One region of the Nitrosococcus halophilus Nc 4 genome, then DNA from elsewhere that is predicted to be linked to it. Evidence: predicted binding sites of a transcription regulator. Region 1 holds the regulator's gene; each other region holds the start of a gene.
The links. The regulator FliA, encoded in region 1, starts transcription of late flagellar genes. The targets are predictions, from matches to a motif close to GCTAAAGTTNNNNNNNNNNCNGCCGATA.
Positions count from the first base shown of each region.

Region 2: a site for FliA is predicted at 1,904-1,931, ahead of NHAL_RS11350 (flagellin N-terminal helical domain-containing protein). Genes of this name have one in related genera too.
Region 3: a site for FliA is predicted at 1,535-1,562, ahead of NHAL_RS18390 (type IV pilus twitching motility protein PilT). Genes of this name have one in related genera too.
Region 4: a site for FliA is predicted at 1,668-1,695, ahead of pomA (flagellar motor protein PomA). Genes of this name have one in related genera too.

Region 1 covers NC_013960.1:3,713,149-3,716,437, reverse strand. Annotated here, with positions in the region: gene flhF (flagellar biosynthesis GTPase FlhF) at 1-43, shown strand, start outside; gene NHAL_RS17510 (MinD/ParA family protein) at 30-953, shown strand; gene NHAL_RS17505 (RNA polymerase sigma factor FliA) at 950-1,675, shown strand; gene NHAL_RS17500 (flagellar motor protein) at 1,863-2,603, shown strand; gene motD (flagellar motor protein MotD) at 2,611-3,289, shown strand, end outside.
Region 2 covers NC_013960.1:2,408,125-2,411,413, reverse strand. Annotated here, with positions in the region: gene NHAL_RS11355 (flagellar protein FlaG) at 1-260, opposite strand, end outside; gene NHAL_RS11350 (flagellin N-terminal helical domain-containing protein) at 338-1,795, opposite strand; gene NHAL_RS11345 (EAL and HDOD domain-containing protein) at 2,142-3,289, opposite strand, start outside.
Region 3 covers NC_013960.1:3,906,058-3,909,346, reverse strand. Annotated here, with positions in the region: gene proC (pyrroline-5-carboxylate reductase) at 1-707, opposite strand, end outside; gene NHAL_RS18395 (YggS family pyridoxal phosphate-dependent enzyme) at 802-1,497, opposite strand; gene NHAL_RS18390 (type IV pilus twitching motility protein PilT) at 1,618-2,655, shown strand; gene NHAL_RS18385 (PilT/PilU family type 4a pilus ATPase) at 2,664-3,289, shown strand, end outside.
Region 4 covers NC_013960.1:2,723,951-2,727,239, forward strand. Annotated here, with positions in the region: gene NHAL_RS22500 (DUF6969 family protein) at 1-112, shown strand, start outside; gene NHAL_RS12875 (PP2C family protein-serine/threonine phosphatase) at 173-916, opposite strand; gene NHAL_RS12880 (hypothetical protein) at 1,166-1,504, shown strand; gene pomA (flagellar motor protein PomA) at 1,761-2,525, shown strand; gene NHAL_RS12890 (flagellar motor protein MotB) at 2,542-3,289, shown strand, end outside.

The DNA.
Region 1 (3,289 bases):
GGCTCAAGCATTTGGAAGGGCTAAAAATTATGCTCATGTCTGAGGCGCGGATTGATCAGGCCAGTGGTTTGCGGCGGATGACTCGTCCTGTCCGGGTAGTGGCGGTGACGGGCGGTAAAGGGGGAGTCGGTAAAACTAACATTTCAGTGAATTTGGCGGTGGCTTTAGCAAGTCAAGGCCAGAGAGTGATGTTGTTGGACGCTGACCTCGGATTAGCCAATATCGATGTGCTGCTAGGATTACAGCCTACTTATAACCTGGCCCATGTTATTAAAGGGGAACGTTCGCTAGGGGAGATTATTGTCCCCGGACCCGCAGGCATCAAAATTGTACCGGCAGCCTCGGGAGTGCAAGCCATGGCCCGTCTTAGCCCGGCTGAGCATGCCGGCCTTATCAACGCCTTCAGTGAAGTCAGCACAACCCTAGACGTTTTGTTAATTGATACTGCTGCCGGAATTTCTGACAGTGTGATCAGCTTTACCCGGGCAGCTCAGGAGGTACTCGTGGTGGTCTGTGATGAGCCCGCATCTATCACTGATGCTTATGCTTTGATCAAAGTATTAAGTCGGGATCATCACCTGCAACGGTTTCATCTCCTCGCCAATATGTCTCGTAGTATTCAGGAGGGCAGGGAATTGTATGACAAACTTGCCAAAGTCACCAACCAGTTTCTGGATGTGACGTTGGAGTTTTTAGGAGTGGTGCCTTACGACGATTATCTCCGTAGGGCGGTAAAGAAACAAAGCGCGGTGGTGGATAGTTACCCTAGAAGTAAATCAGCGATGGCCTTCATGCATTTAGCTCAAAAGGCGGTTCGTTGGCCGGTGCGACGGGAACCAGGCGGTCACCTTGAATTCTTTGTGGAACGCCTAGTGCAATACAGTCTGTGTTTTGCGGATGGAGCAAGTCGGGTCCATGCGGGGACCACTCATAGTAAGGGGGATTTGTTATGAATGGGGTCGCCGCTTATGCTACCCGGACCGAGGAGAAACCCAGGAGTGACGAACTGGTCATTCAATATGCGCCGTTGGTAAAGCGTATTGCCTACCATTTGTTAACTCGGCTCCCACCTAGCGTCCAGTTAGATGACCTTATTCAGGCCGGCATGATTGGTCTATTGGAAGCCGCCCGCAATTATAATGCCTCCCAGGGCGCGAGTTTTGAAACTTATGCCGGAATCCGCATTCGGGGGGCTATTTTAGATGAGATTCGCCGCAACGATTGGGCCCCTCGTTCGGTCCACCGTAAGGCTCGGCAAGTGGCTGAAGTGATGCGAGAAATTGAGAACCGCGAAGGCCGAGACGCGCGCGATCATGAAGTCGCCAAGGAACTTGGATTATCGCTCAACGATTATCATCGACTCTTACAGGATGCAGGGGGGTATCGAGTATTTAGCCTCGATGAATTCAACGAGGGTGAGGAGACAGAGCCTCTGACCACCCCGCTACAGGGACCCTTCGACGGATTACAGGATCAGAGTTTCCGAAGTGCGTTGGTCGGCGCTATTGATGGTTTGCCGGAGCGGGAGCGGTTGGTGATGTCGCTCTACTATGTCGAGGATTTAAACCTCCGGGAAATTGGCGAAGTATTAGGGGTGAGTGAGTCCCGTGTTAGCCAAATCCACAGTCAGGCTGTGTTACGCCTTCGGGCCCGCCTTAGCGAGTGGTTGGATTGAGTATATAGCTCTGGGTTTGCGCTCTCTGTAGAGGGTGAAATCATACCTCCATGCCAGCAGGTTTTCCCCTAATATTTTTTATTCTTTAGGGGAATTGTATGCTCTTTGTACCAAAGGGCCCTATAAGGGGGCAGCGGTTGCAGTCAGGAGCGGCCTTACTAGCGCCAGGGGAGCAACGGGTGTAAGCATGGATATCTTGAGTATCCTCGGCGTAATCATTGGGTTTGGGGCCATCATCGTTGGCCAGTATTTAGAAGGGGGTGAGTTAAGTGCCATTCTCAACCCTGTGGCCTTGCTTATTGTCCTGGGGGGTACCCTGGGAGCGGTAATGTTACAGACTCCCCTCAAGCTTTTTTTACGAGCCTTCCAGATTTCGGGTTGGGTTTTTCGGCCACCCTCCCAGAGGGCAGAGGAGCTTATTGTCAATATCCTTGAATGGAGTAAGATTGCTCGCAGAGAAGGTTTGTTAGGGCTAGAGACCATTGCCGAGACTGAAGTTGATCGTTTTTCCCGTCGAGGTTTGCAATTATTGGTGGATGGGAACGAACCGGAGGATATCCGCAAGATTTTGGAATTGGATATTGAGCTTGCGGAGCGGCGAGATCTCCTGGCCGCTAAGGTTTTTGAGTCTATGGGGGGGTATGCCCCGACCATTGGTATTCTTGGGGCCGTGATGGGATTAATACAGGTTATGGGCAATCTTGCCGATCCCTCCTCTTTAGGCAGTGGCATTGCGGTTGCTTTTGTGGCGACTATCTATGGGATAGGGCTCGCTAATTTATTTTTTCTCCCCTTTGCCAATAAATTGAAGGTGCTTATCCGGGGACGTTCATATATTAGCGAGATGGTGGTAGAGGGGCTCATTGGTATCGCCGAGGGGGAAAATCCCCGCAATATCGAAGTCCATTTGCAAAGTTATTTGGATTGAGTTCGTTATGGCCCGCCGGCGCTGGCAGGAAGATCAGGAAAATCATGAGCGTTGGCTGGTGTCTTATGCCGATTTTATTACCTTATTGTTTGCTTTTTTTGTCGTCATGTATGCCGTTTCTTCTGTCAACGAGGGAAAGTACCGGGTGCTCTCAGAAAGCTTGACTGCAATATTTCCTCAAGCATCTCGTCGGATAGAGCCTATTGAGGTAGGAGGGCCGGGGGTCGTCTCGGGTTCTAGCCCTATTGAAATAGAGGCATTACCTGCAATCCCCTCTTCAGCCCAGACTTTGGGAATATCGTTCCCTTCAGCCGCTACTCAGGAGCATTCGGCAATGACCAGTCTTAAAGCCATCACCGAGGAGGTTAGAATTACCTTGCAGCCTTTGATCGACGAAGATTTGGTTCGTCTCCGCCAAGGCCAGGAATGGTTGGAGGTTGAAATCAATGATAGAGTGCTTTTTACCAGCGGAAGCGCTAAGTTGGAGGCAGAAGCCGTGCCGGTGCTAAAGAAGCTAGCAAAGATCTTGCGTCGTTTTCCCAATCCTATCCAGGTTGAGGGATTTACCGATAATGTTCCGATTAGCACCGCTGTTTTTCCCTCTAACTGGGAATTGTCATCGGCACGGGCAGCGAGCGTCGTGCATCTGTTTGATCGTTTTGGGGTATCCCCGGCGCGTATGGCCG
Region 2 (3,289 bases), 1.3 Mb from region 1:
ACGGTACGGCCCGTCACCTCATCGATGCTAAATTGTAATTCCCGACGTACATTTTGCATAAAATCATTAATGCTTTGCACCGCATCAACCAATTTCTGAGATTCAACTTCCCGGTTTCCAGTCTCTTTCTCCTTGGGCCGAGACGATCCAGCGGATAAGGGTTGCTGCTCGCTGGGCGGATTAATTTTTATTTCAGTCATTCGTGAGGCTCGATCAGGAATCACGGCAGGCAGAAGTCCTGGATGGATATTGTTATTCATGGGCTGATTCCTTACAGACTATCCACGAGCATCACGCCCGGAACCGTATTCCGGACATGATGCTCACTCACTTGGCTTTACTGGAGCAGACTCAGTACGTTTTGCGGCAGCGAGTTGGCCTGGGCCAACATGGCAGTCCCTGCCTGCTGGAGGATCTGATTGCGGGTCAATTCCGCTGTCTCAGCGGCGAAATCCGCATCCCGGATTCGGGAACGCGCCGCTGACAGATTCTCAGAGACATTCTCCAGATTCGAGATAGTGGATTGAAAACGGTTCTGAAGCGCACCCAAATCACCCCGCATGGAATCAATCTGTGAAAGAGCCCGATCAACATTGGCGAGGGCGCTGTTGGCCCCAGATTGAGTCGAAATATCCACGTTTTCCATGGCATTGCTGGTATCCACATTATAGGTACCTGCGGTAATGGCCATGCCATGAGTCGCCTGGGTGATACCCGTATCCACCACGAAGGCTTCATCGCTGTCGAGGGTCACCGTTCCTACCGTTACAATATCAACTGCTGAACCGCCATTGGTATCAAAGGTCGCGGCACCGAATACGGAAACGCCGTCAGCCTGGGTACCATCGGTTTCTAGCTGTATGTTGCGACCATCGGCAGCCGTCAATACCAATTCATTGCTGGAATTCAGGGCCGCCGTCACGCCGGTTTGATTCTGCACGGCATTGATGGCATCCCGCAACGCGCTGTCGGAATCACCACTCGCTATAGCCCCCGCGGTGATATTGATACCGTTGATAGCAAAATCGCCCGCAGCAAAACCAGTAGCAGCGGCCGTGATGGTCCCCAAATTGGCCGTGGTAGCATTGGCTGTGGCAGAAACCCCTGTAGTAGCGGACAAGGCGTTGATGCCCGCAGCCACGGCATTGGCGGAGGCAGCTGCATCTCGTGTCGATAGGCCATCCGAGGTCACGGTGATGGCGGTACCGTTGATCTCGAGGACCCCGCTCGGGCTGGTCAGCGCAGCGCTCTGGCCGTCGCTGACCGCAGTCCCCGTAGAGGTTAGCGTGGCATTGGCGCCCAAGCGGCTAGTGCGGGCATCATCAATGCCTACGGAAATGGTCTGATCGGCATTAGCGCCCACATGGAAGATCGCATTGCTCAAGCTGCCATCTAGCAGGCTCTTGCCGTTGAACTGAGTGCTGCTGGCAATGCGGTTCATCTCAGCAATGAGCTGAGTCACTTCGTTCTGCAGGCTTGTACGATCAGCATCCGTGTTGGTGTCGTTGGCGGACTGGACCGCCAACTCGCGCACCCGCTGCAGGAGGCTGGTAGATTCATGCAACGCACCTTCTGCGGTCTGGGCCAAAGAGATCCCATCGTTGGCATTACGGGCGGCTTGATTAAGACCGCGAATTTGAGCCGTCATCCGGTCGGTGATGGCCAGGCCAGCAGCATCATCCTTGGCGCTATTGATCCGCAAGCCTGAGGACAAACGCTGTAACGAGGTCTGCAAGGTGCTCTGGGAACGATCGAGATTCCGCTGCGCATTTAGCGACATAATATTAGTATTCATAATTTGAGGCATCGTTATCCTCCCTCATAATTTTGCCCGGGCTTGTCCCCAGGTAGGTTGTCTCTGTCGGAGATGCGCAAAAAACGCATTCACCGCTTCCATGGGAAGGATCGGCAAAGCGGGGGGAAACTTTAGTGGATACCGGCAAAAATTCGTCATTGAGGGAGGGATTATTTGCCGGCGCTATGACATCCACAGGCAGCTAGCCCGAATAAGTCATGAAATAGCAGCGAAGAATATAAAAAAGCCACTCCCTACCCCAAGGGGCGGGAAATGCGCCCACAGAAATTCAAACTGGATGACGGGTTATTTAACGATCAGACTCAGCACTAAATAACCGATTGTTTCAACGTAATGACAAATTGATCTCCATTGCCCAGGCAACACTGTCGAGAAAAATTTTCCCGATGTCAAAGGGGCTCAAATTCAAATAATGGACCGCCGAGAGGTTCCAATGTTCATAATTAATTGCACAGTTTAAGGCTTCTCCAATTGCGCCTTCCCGATAGGCCAGCCCATTGAAGACATCCTCCGCCAAGGGAAGGGAACTAGCTACTTTATCAAGCGGCATCTTCAGCATTTGATTTATTATTGATAATAATCCCACTAGAAAAAATTTCTCACAGTTACAATCATTACCACAACCATTATTGCAATTATGATTGCCTGCCACGATACATAACAGCTCGCACATTTTTGCGCGCACAAGGGCAATCCGGATCAATTCTTTTGATGCATTAGGCAAACGGAGCAATATGATCAAATTTGCCCAACGCCTAATCTCCCGGATACCTAGATATAAAATCCCATGGTGTATGGAGATGATTTTTCGCGGCAGAGAGAAATATGCCGAGTTAATGTATCGTAGAAGTTTATAGCTCAAACCAACATCACTTGAGATGATTTTGGCCAGCGCTTGGGTATTTATATTAGGTTTGTTGATTTCCGCAAGCACTGAAAACAACACGTAGTCATTAGCGGCAAGACGCTCTCCAGAAACTAGACATGGCTTGCTAAAAAAAAATCCCTGAAAATAATCACAACCCAGCTTTTTGAATTCATAGAATTGTGCAGCAGTTTCGACTTTTTCGGCCAGAATTTTCACAGGGAACCGTTGCAGTAGCCCGAAATGCATCAAGTTTTGCTCTCGGCTCAAATGTTGCACATCAAGCTTGATAATATGCGCAAGATTAACTAGCGGTTTCTTTTCTTCAGAGAAGATAAAATCATCCAATGCAATTCGGTATCCTTGCTTAGCCAATGCGTGGAGTGCTTCAATCAAAGGCTCATCAACTTCCACACTTTCTAGGACTTCAATAATGACCCGGTCCTTGGGAAGCAATAGGGGAGTTCCGCTCAGTATGTTATCACGGGTAAAATTGATAAAGGCATAATGAAAACCTACCAGATTCTCTAGCCCATGCTCCAGCATGCTATCCACAATAATTTGATTAGTCGCTTGAGTCCCATCAACGATTACAGGCGAATCGCCTT
Region 3 (3,289 bases), 190 kb from region 1:
CCCCCCGGCGAGGTGACCCGCTGTCGGAGGCGGATACTGTCTTCTTCACTTTCCAAAGCCATTTTAGCGGCTCCGAAGGCGGTTTCGAGAGTCAACAAACGGGCAGTGCTGTCGTCCAGGCCTAAATCGATAGCGGCTTTTTCCATCGCCTCCATGACTAGGAAAAAATAGGCAGGACCGCTGCCCGATAGGGCGGTGACCACTTCCATGAGATTTTCATCCTTCAGCCATAAGGTGAGTCCCACCGCTCGTAGTACGGATTCTGCCATTTGCCGTTGCTGGGGGTTAGTTTGAGCATTGGCGAATAAAGCTGTAGCGCCTGCTTGAACTAACGCCGGGGTGTTAGGCATTGCGCGCACGATGGGTGCCGGACCACCGAGCCAGCGCTCTAAATCCGGGATCCGGATTCCCGCAGCAATCGTGAGCCAAAGGGGCTGGGAGGATGTGACCACGCTTTTGAGTCCGGTGGCCACCGTCCTCAACTGTTGGGGTTTGACTGCCAGGACAACCACTTCCGCTTCTTGAGCGGCCTGAAGATTATCGGGGGTGGTGTTGACGCTGAAGCGGTGATGGAGGGCATCTAGCTTGCTCCGATCCGGATCAGCGACCCAAATAGTCTGGGCATTGCGGCCATCGGCAATCAGGCCACCGATGAGACTGGTTGCCATGTTGCCGCCACCGATAAAAGCAAGGGTTTTTTCATTCATGGCTTCACTTTTAGCTCCATTCCAAATCCTGAGTTTACCTCATAATGGGGGTTAAGCTGAATGTTGCAGCAGGGTTTTAATGGAACCGGCCGGTTTAAGCGTCTTTTGGCGGCCGGCGACCAAATATCGCTGCACCGACCCGAACCAAAGTGGCGCCTTCCGCAATGGCGGCTTCTAGATCGTCGGTCATGCCGATGGAGAGGGTGTCTAGCTTTAGCCCCCCCTGGCGAAGCTCCTGCCATAATTGGTGTAAGGCGCGAAAAGGCTGGCGTTGCGCTTCAAAGTCAGAATTAAGAGGGGGCAGAGTCATTAGGCCTCGCAATGAAAGCCGGGGCATTTCAGCGACTGCTTTGGCTAGCTCGGTAAGTTCTTCGGGAGTGGTGCCAGATTTGGAATCCTCGCCACTAATATTCACCTGTAAACAGACATTAAGGGGCGGCAGTTCCGGCGGCCGTTGTTGGTTGAGGCGCTGGGCGACTTTTAAGCGGTCAACGCTGTGAACCCAATCAAAGTGGGCGGCGATATCCCGGGTTTTGTTGGATTGAATAGGACCAATGAAGTGCCATTCCAAATTTTCCGATTCCAACTCTTTAATTTTTGGCAAGGCCTCTTGCAGATAATTTTCTCCAAAAGCACGTTGTCCGCAGGCTATTGCAGCCCGAATGGCGGAAACTGAGCAGGTCTTGGTGGCTGCTACGAGGGTAACGCTTCCTGCTGGGCGGCCAAAACGCTGCTCAGCTTCGGCAATGCGGGTCTGAACTTGAGCTAATTGCTGTGCGATCTGGGTCATGTTTTGTATTTGTCGCCTCCTCGCGAACGTCTAGTCATTTTAAGTTTGGCTAAGCCTAGCCGATATTCCCAACGAAATAAGATACTCCATCAATACTGCGGAAACCATCTGAGGAAATCTATGGATATCGCCGAACTGCTTGCCTTTAGTGTCAAGAATTCTGCCTCTGACTTACATATCTCTGCTGGACTCCCTCCGATGATCCGGGTAGATGGCGACGTCCGCCGGATCAATTTACCACCCATGGAGCACAAGGAAGTCCACGCCATGATTTACGATATTATGAATGACAAGCAGCGTAAGGGTTATGAAGAATTTCTTGAAACCGATTTTTCCTTCGAGATCCCTGGATTAGCCCGTTTCCGCGTCAATGCCTTCAATCAAAACCGTGGGGCAGCGGCAGTATTCCGCACCATTCCCTCCCAGGTACTGACCCTCGAGGAGCTGGATGCCCCCGCTGTGTTTAAGGATATCGCCAACCATCCTCGGGGGATTGTGTTGGTGACTGGACCTACCGGCTCCGGAAAATCAACCACCTTAGCGGCCATGGTTAATTATAAAAACGAGAATGATTTTGCCCACATTTTAACTATCGAAGATCCTATTGAATTCGTTCATGAAAGCAAAAAAAGCCTTGTTAATCAACGTGAAGTTCATCGGGATACCCATGGTTTTAGCGAAGCGCTACGCTCGGCATTACGTGAAGATCCTGACATCATCCTAGTGGGTGAGATGCGGGATCTGGAAACCATTCGTCTCGCCTTAACGGCGGCTGAGACAGGCCACCTGGTTTTTGGCACCTTGCATACCAGTTCTGCGGCAAAGACTATTGACCGTATCATCGATGTATTCCCTGCGGCGGAGAAAGATATGGTGCGCTCAATGCTCTCCGAATCCTTGCGGGCGGTCATTTCTCAGACCCTCCTTAAAAAATTTGGCGGTGGTCGGGTTGCGGCCCACGAGATCATGATTGGCACTCCAGCCATCCGCAACCTCATTCGTGAAGATAAAATCCCCCAAATGTATTCTGCTATCCAGACGGGCCAAGGAGCAGGCATGCAAACCTTGGATCAGTGCCTGTTAGAGTTGACCCGCCGCAATGTGGTGACCAAACAGGAGGCAGTCAAGAAAGCAGTAAGCAAAGAACTTTTCCGCTAGGGTAACCCATGAAAGATCTAGCAGTTGACCTAGAGATTCTGCTGCAGGCCATGGTCAAGCATGATGCCTCAGATCTCTTTATTACGGCAGGATTTCCTCCTAGTTTCAAGATCCACGGTAAAGTTACACCGACAAGCCAGCGGTCTTTGTCAGAGAGCCAAGCAAAAGAGTTAGTGTTCAAGGCGATGACTCCCCAGCAGCAGGAGGAGTTTAACCAAACCCATGAGGGAAATTTTGCCCTTAGCAGAGAAAATCTCGGCCGGTTCCGTGTTAATGCCTTCTATCAGCGGAGTAGTGCAGGCATGGTGCTACGCCGCATCAAGACGGAGATCCCCAGCTTTGAGCAACTTCATTTGCCCACCACACTACGTCAGCTCACTATGATTAGCCGTGGCATGGTGATCTTCGTAGGGGGAACAGGATCAGGTAAATCCACTTCCCTTGCTGCCATGGTAGGTTACCGTAATCGCAACAGCAAGGGCCATATTGTAACTATTGAAGATCCCATCGAATATATTCATGAGCATGAAGACTGTATCATCACCCAGCGGGAAGTGGGTATCGATACCCAGTCTTACGAGGTGGCCCTTAAGAATACCCTACGGCAGGCCCCAGATGTGATCCTGATTGGCGA
Region 4 (3,289 bases), 990 kb from region 1:
GCCCGATGACGATGTGCTTGAAGATCGTGACCTGGAGATCACCGGTTATTTACCGATCAATGTGGATTGCTGGCTCGAAACGTTACGTGCTCAGTTGGCGAGACTAATATGATAAGTCTTTTTCACTCTGGCTGAGTATTTTAGTCGGTTCAGGGGGCTACCTAAGTCTATTTTATCTGATTTCTATCGCTATCAGGGTAATATCGTCATGTGCCATAGACCCGCCCGTATGCCGACGGACGGCGGTGAGAACGGCTTGTTTCAGTTGGGGTAAATTCTCATCGCCAACCTGTCCTAATATGGCCTGCAGTCGCTCCTCACCAAAGGGTTGGCCGTCCGTGCCCGGGGCTTCAATGAGGCCATCAGTATACAGAAGCAGGCGATCACCTGAGGCAAGTAGGAGCTGCTCCTGGTCATAGGGTATGCCGTCCATCACGCCCAAGGGTAAGTTGGCTGGTTCCGGACGTGGCTTTAGTCTTACGGGTCGCCACGTCTTATCTTCTCGCCGTCGAAGCAATAGCGGTGGATGTCCAGCATAGGAAATATAGAGGTTGGTGTCGGCGAGATAGAAGCTGGCAATCGCCGCTGTCGTCATCGCCTTAAGCCCACATTCGGTGACCACCCGCTGATTCAGCTCGACAAGGAGACTGTTACTATCGAGACTATCCATCCGCTTTGCCAGCCCCTCGTAAAGCCACCGGCTTATGCGACTGACGGCTTCGCCATGTCCAACCACATCGGCTACAACGATACGGGTAAGGATATCGGCTCCACAGACGCTGAAGTAATAGATGTCGCCGCCCTGGTCTCCATCAGCTGCGCTTGAGTAGAGACTGGCGGTCAGCGCATTGGTGCATAAATCCTGGTCCGCAGCTTGGATTCCGCCCCAGATCTCCGCACAATGAATGCGATGCATATTTATCTCCTTGCTAGCTAGGTCCTGATTGAGGCCTAGCTTATTTAAAATGAGCCTTGCCTCTACTGCCAAATTATTTTTTGTCTACGTGCCATGGGGCACGTTACAGTGGCATAGCCTGTGATCAGCGGACTCTGTTATACCCCAGAGTGATGAAACCTTATGTCATTGGATACTTAATGGATTATAATGACTGTCCCGGGGGCACTCACATTCACTAATATAAGAAGCTGATAATTGAGGAGAATAATGATGCCTAAGAAACATAAACTTTCTTCCTTGTCTGTAGCAGTGGGGACTGTATTTACGGCTGGGATGCTGACGAGTGGGGCTGCCAGCGCTGAAAGCAACCCTTTTGGTTACGCTGACTTATCAAGTGGTTATATGGTTGCCGCTGGAGAGGGCGCAAAAGGCGAGGGTGAAGGGAGTTGCGGCGGCAAGAGGAAGGCTGAAGGTGAAGGAAACTGCGGCGGTAAAAAGAAGGCTGAAGGCGAAGGAAGTTGTGGCGGCAAGAAAGAACAGGGCCAAGGGCGCAAGCAGGGACAAGAAGGCAAATGCGGCGAAGGCAAATGTGGGGGGAATATGTAAAGTAGCTCAGGTAGTGGTTGTGCTACCTATCCGGCGAGTCAATGCGGTAACTAAAAACGGGCCCCTTGGAGGGCCCGTTTTCATATTCGCCTTCTAGCTCCATCCAGGGGACGGTTCCAACCGCTTATTTTATTCCCAGGAAATCTTAATTGACTGAGACAGAATTAAAATTTTCCCAATCTTGACCGATAGACCTCGTGAGTCGTGGGGCATTTTCTCACTGCGCTAGCTTAAATGATGATGGAGGTATATCGGCGTGGATTTGGCCACCCTGATTGGCTTAATTAGTAGCTTTGGGGTTGTGGCTGGGGCCATTTTATTAGGCTCTAGCGTGCTCGTTTTTTTCAATCCACCTTCTATTTTAATCGTCTTAGGGGGAACCATAGCCGTAGTGCTCATGAAGTTCTCCCTTAGCCAGTTTTTAGGTTCCTTCAAGGTGGCCATGAAGGCTTTTGTGTATAAGGCCGAGAAGCCGGAAGAAATTATTAAACAGGCCTTAGAGATGGCGAATACAGCCCGAAAGGATGGGTTGTTAGCGTTAGAAAGTTGGGACATCAAGAATGAATTCATGAAAAAAGGGGTAACCTTGCTAGTGGACGGTCACGAACCCGAAATGGTGCGCCGGGTGTTGATGACTGAGCTGCGGCAGACCCTAGAACGCCATGATCTGGGGCAAAAAATCTTTAGGGCCATCGGCGATGTGGCACCCGCTATGGGGATGATTGGCACTTTGATTGGTCTCGTACAGATGCTTTCTTCTATGGATGACCCGAAAAAAATTGGCCCGGCTATGGCCGTTGCCCTGCTGACCACGCTCTATGGTGCCATGATTGCCAATATGGTGGCACTGCCGTTTGCCGACAAACTCGCCCTGCGCAGTAATGAAGAACGGCTTAACCGCTTCATAATCATCGAAAGCATCCTGTCGATTCAACAGGGCCACAACCCGCGGGTATTGGAAGAGCTGTTGCTAACCTTTATGCCAGGTTCTAAGCGCCATAATAATAATGGAGAAAAGTAAGGGGTGAGCAGCGAAGATGGAACAGGACTTGTTTGCGGCCGAGAACGAACCGCAGGAGGAAAAATCAGGTGCTCCAGCATGGGTCATTACGTTGGCCGATCTCATGTCCCTGTTAATGAGTTTTTTTGTGCTGCTTTTGTCCTTCTCAGAGTTGGATTTGCAAAAATACAAACAAGTCGCTGGCTCCATGAAGTTTGCCTTTGGGGTGCAGCGGGAGATTAAAGTTAAGGAACCCCCCAAGGGTACGAGTATTATTGCCCAGGAATTCAGCCCAGGCCGTCCTCGTCCCACCCCCTGGGATGAGATTCGCCAGGATACTATTGATGAGACTAAACAAACCCTGGATTTTTCTGAGGCACGTATCCGGGATACGGAAGCAAAAGTGGCCGAGCTTCAAAACATGCTCCAGAATGAAATCGACCAGGGGTTGATTGTCTTAGAGAGAATAGGTGAGCAAATTATTATTCGTATTCAGGAGAAAGGCTCTTTTCCCTCGGGCAGTGCCTCCTTTAACCAGGACTTTAAGCCTGTTTTAGATAAACTCCGCACTGTCCTAAACAGAATTGAGGGTAAGATTGTGGTCGCGGGGCATACGGATGATTTGCCTATTCATACTTCTCGCTTTCGCTCTAATTGGGAATTATCTACAGCCCGAGCAGTTTCGGTGATTCACCATCTCTTTGCTACCGATGAAATTGCCCCCCAGCGTTTCGTCATTGAAGGCCATGCCGATACCCAGCCGCTAGCGCCCAATGATACTGCAG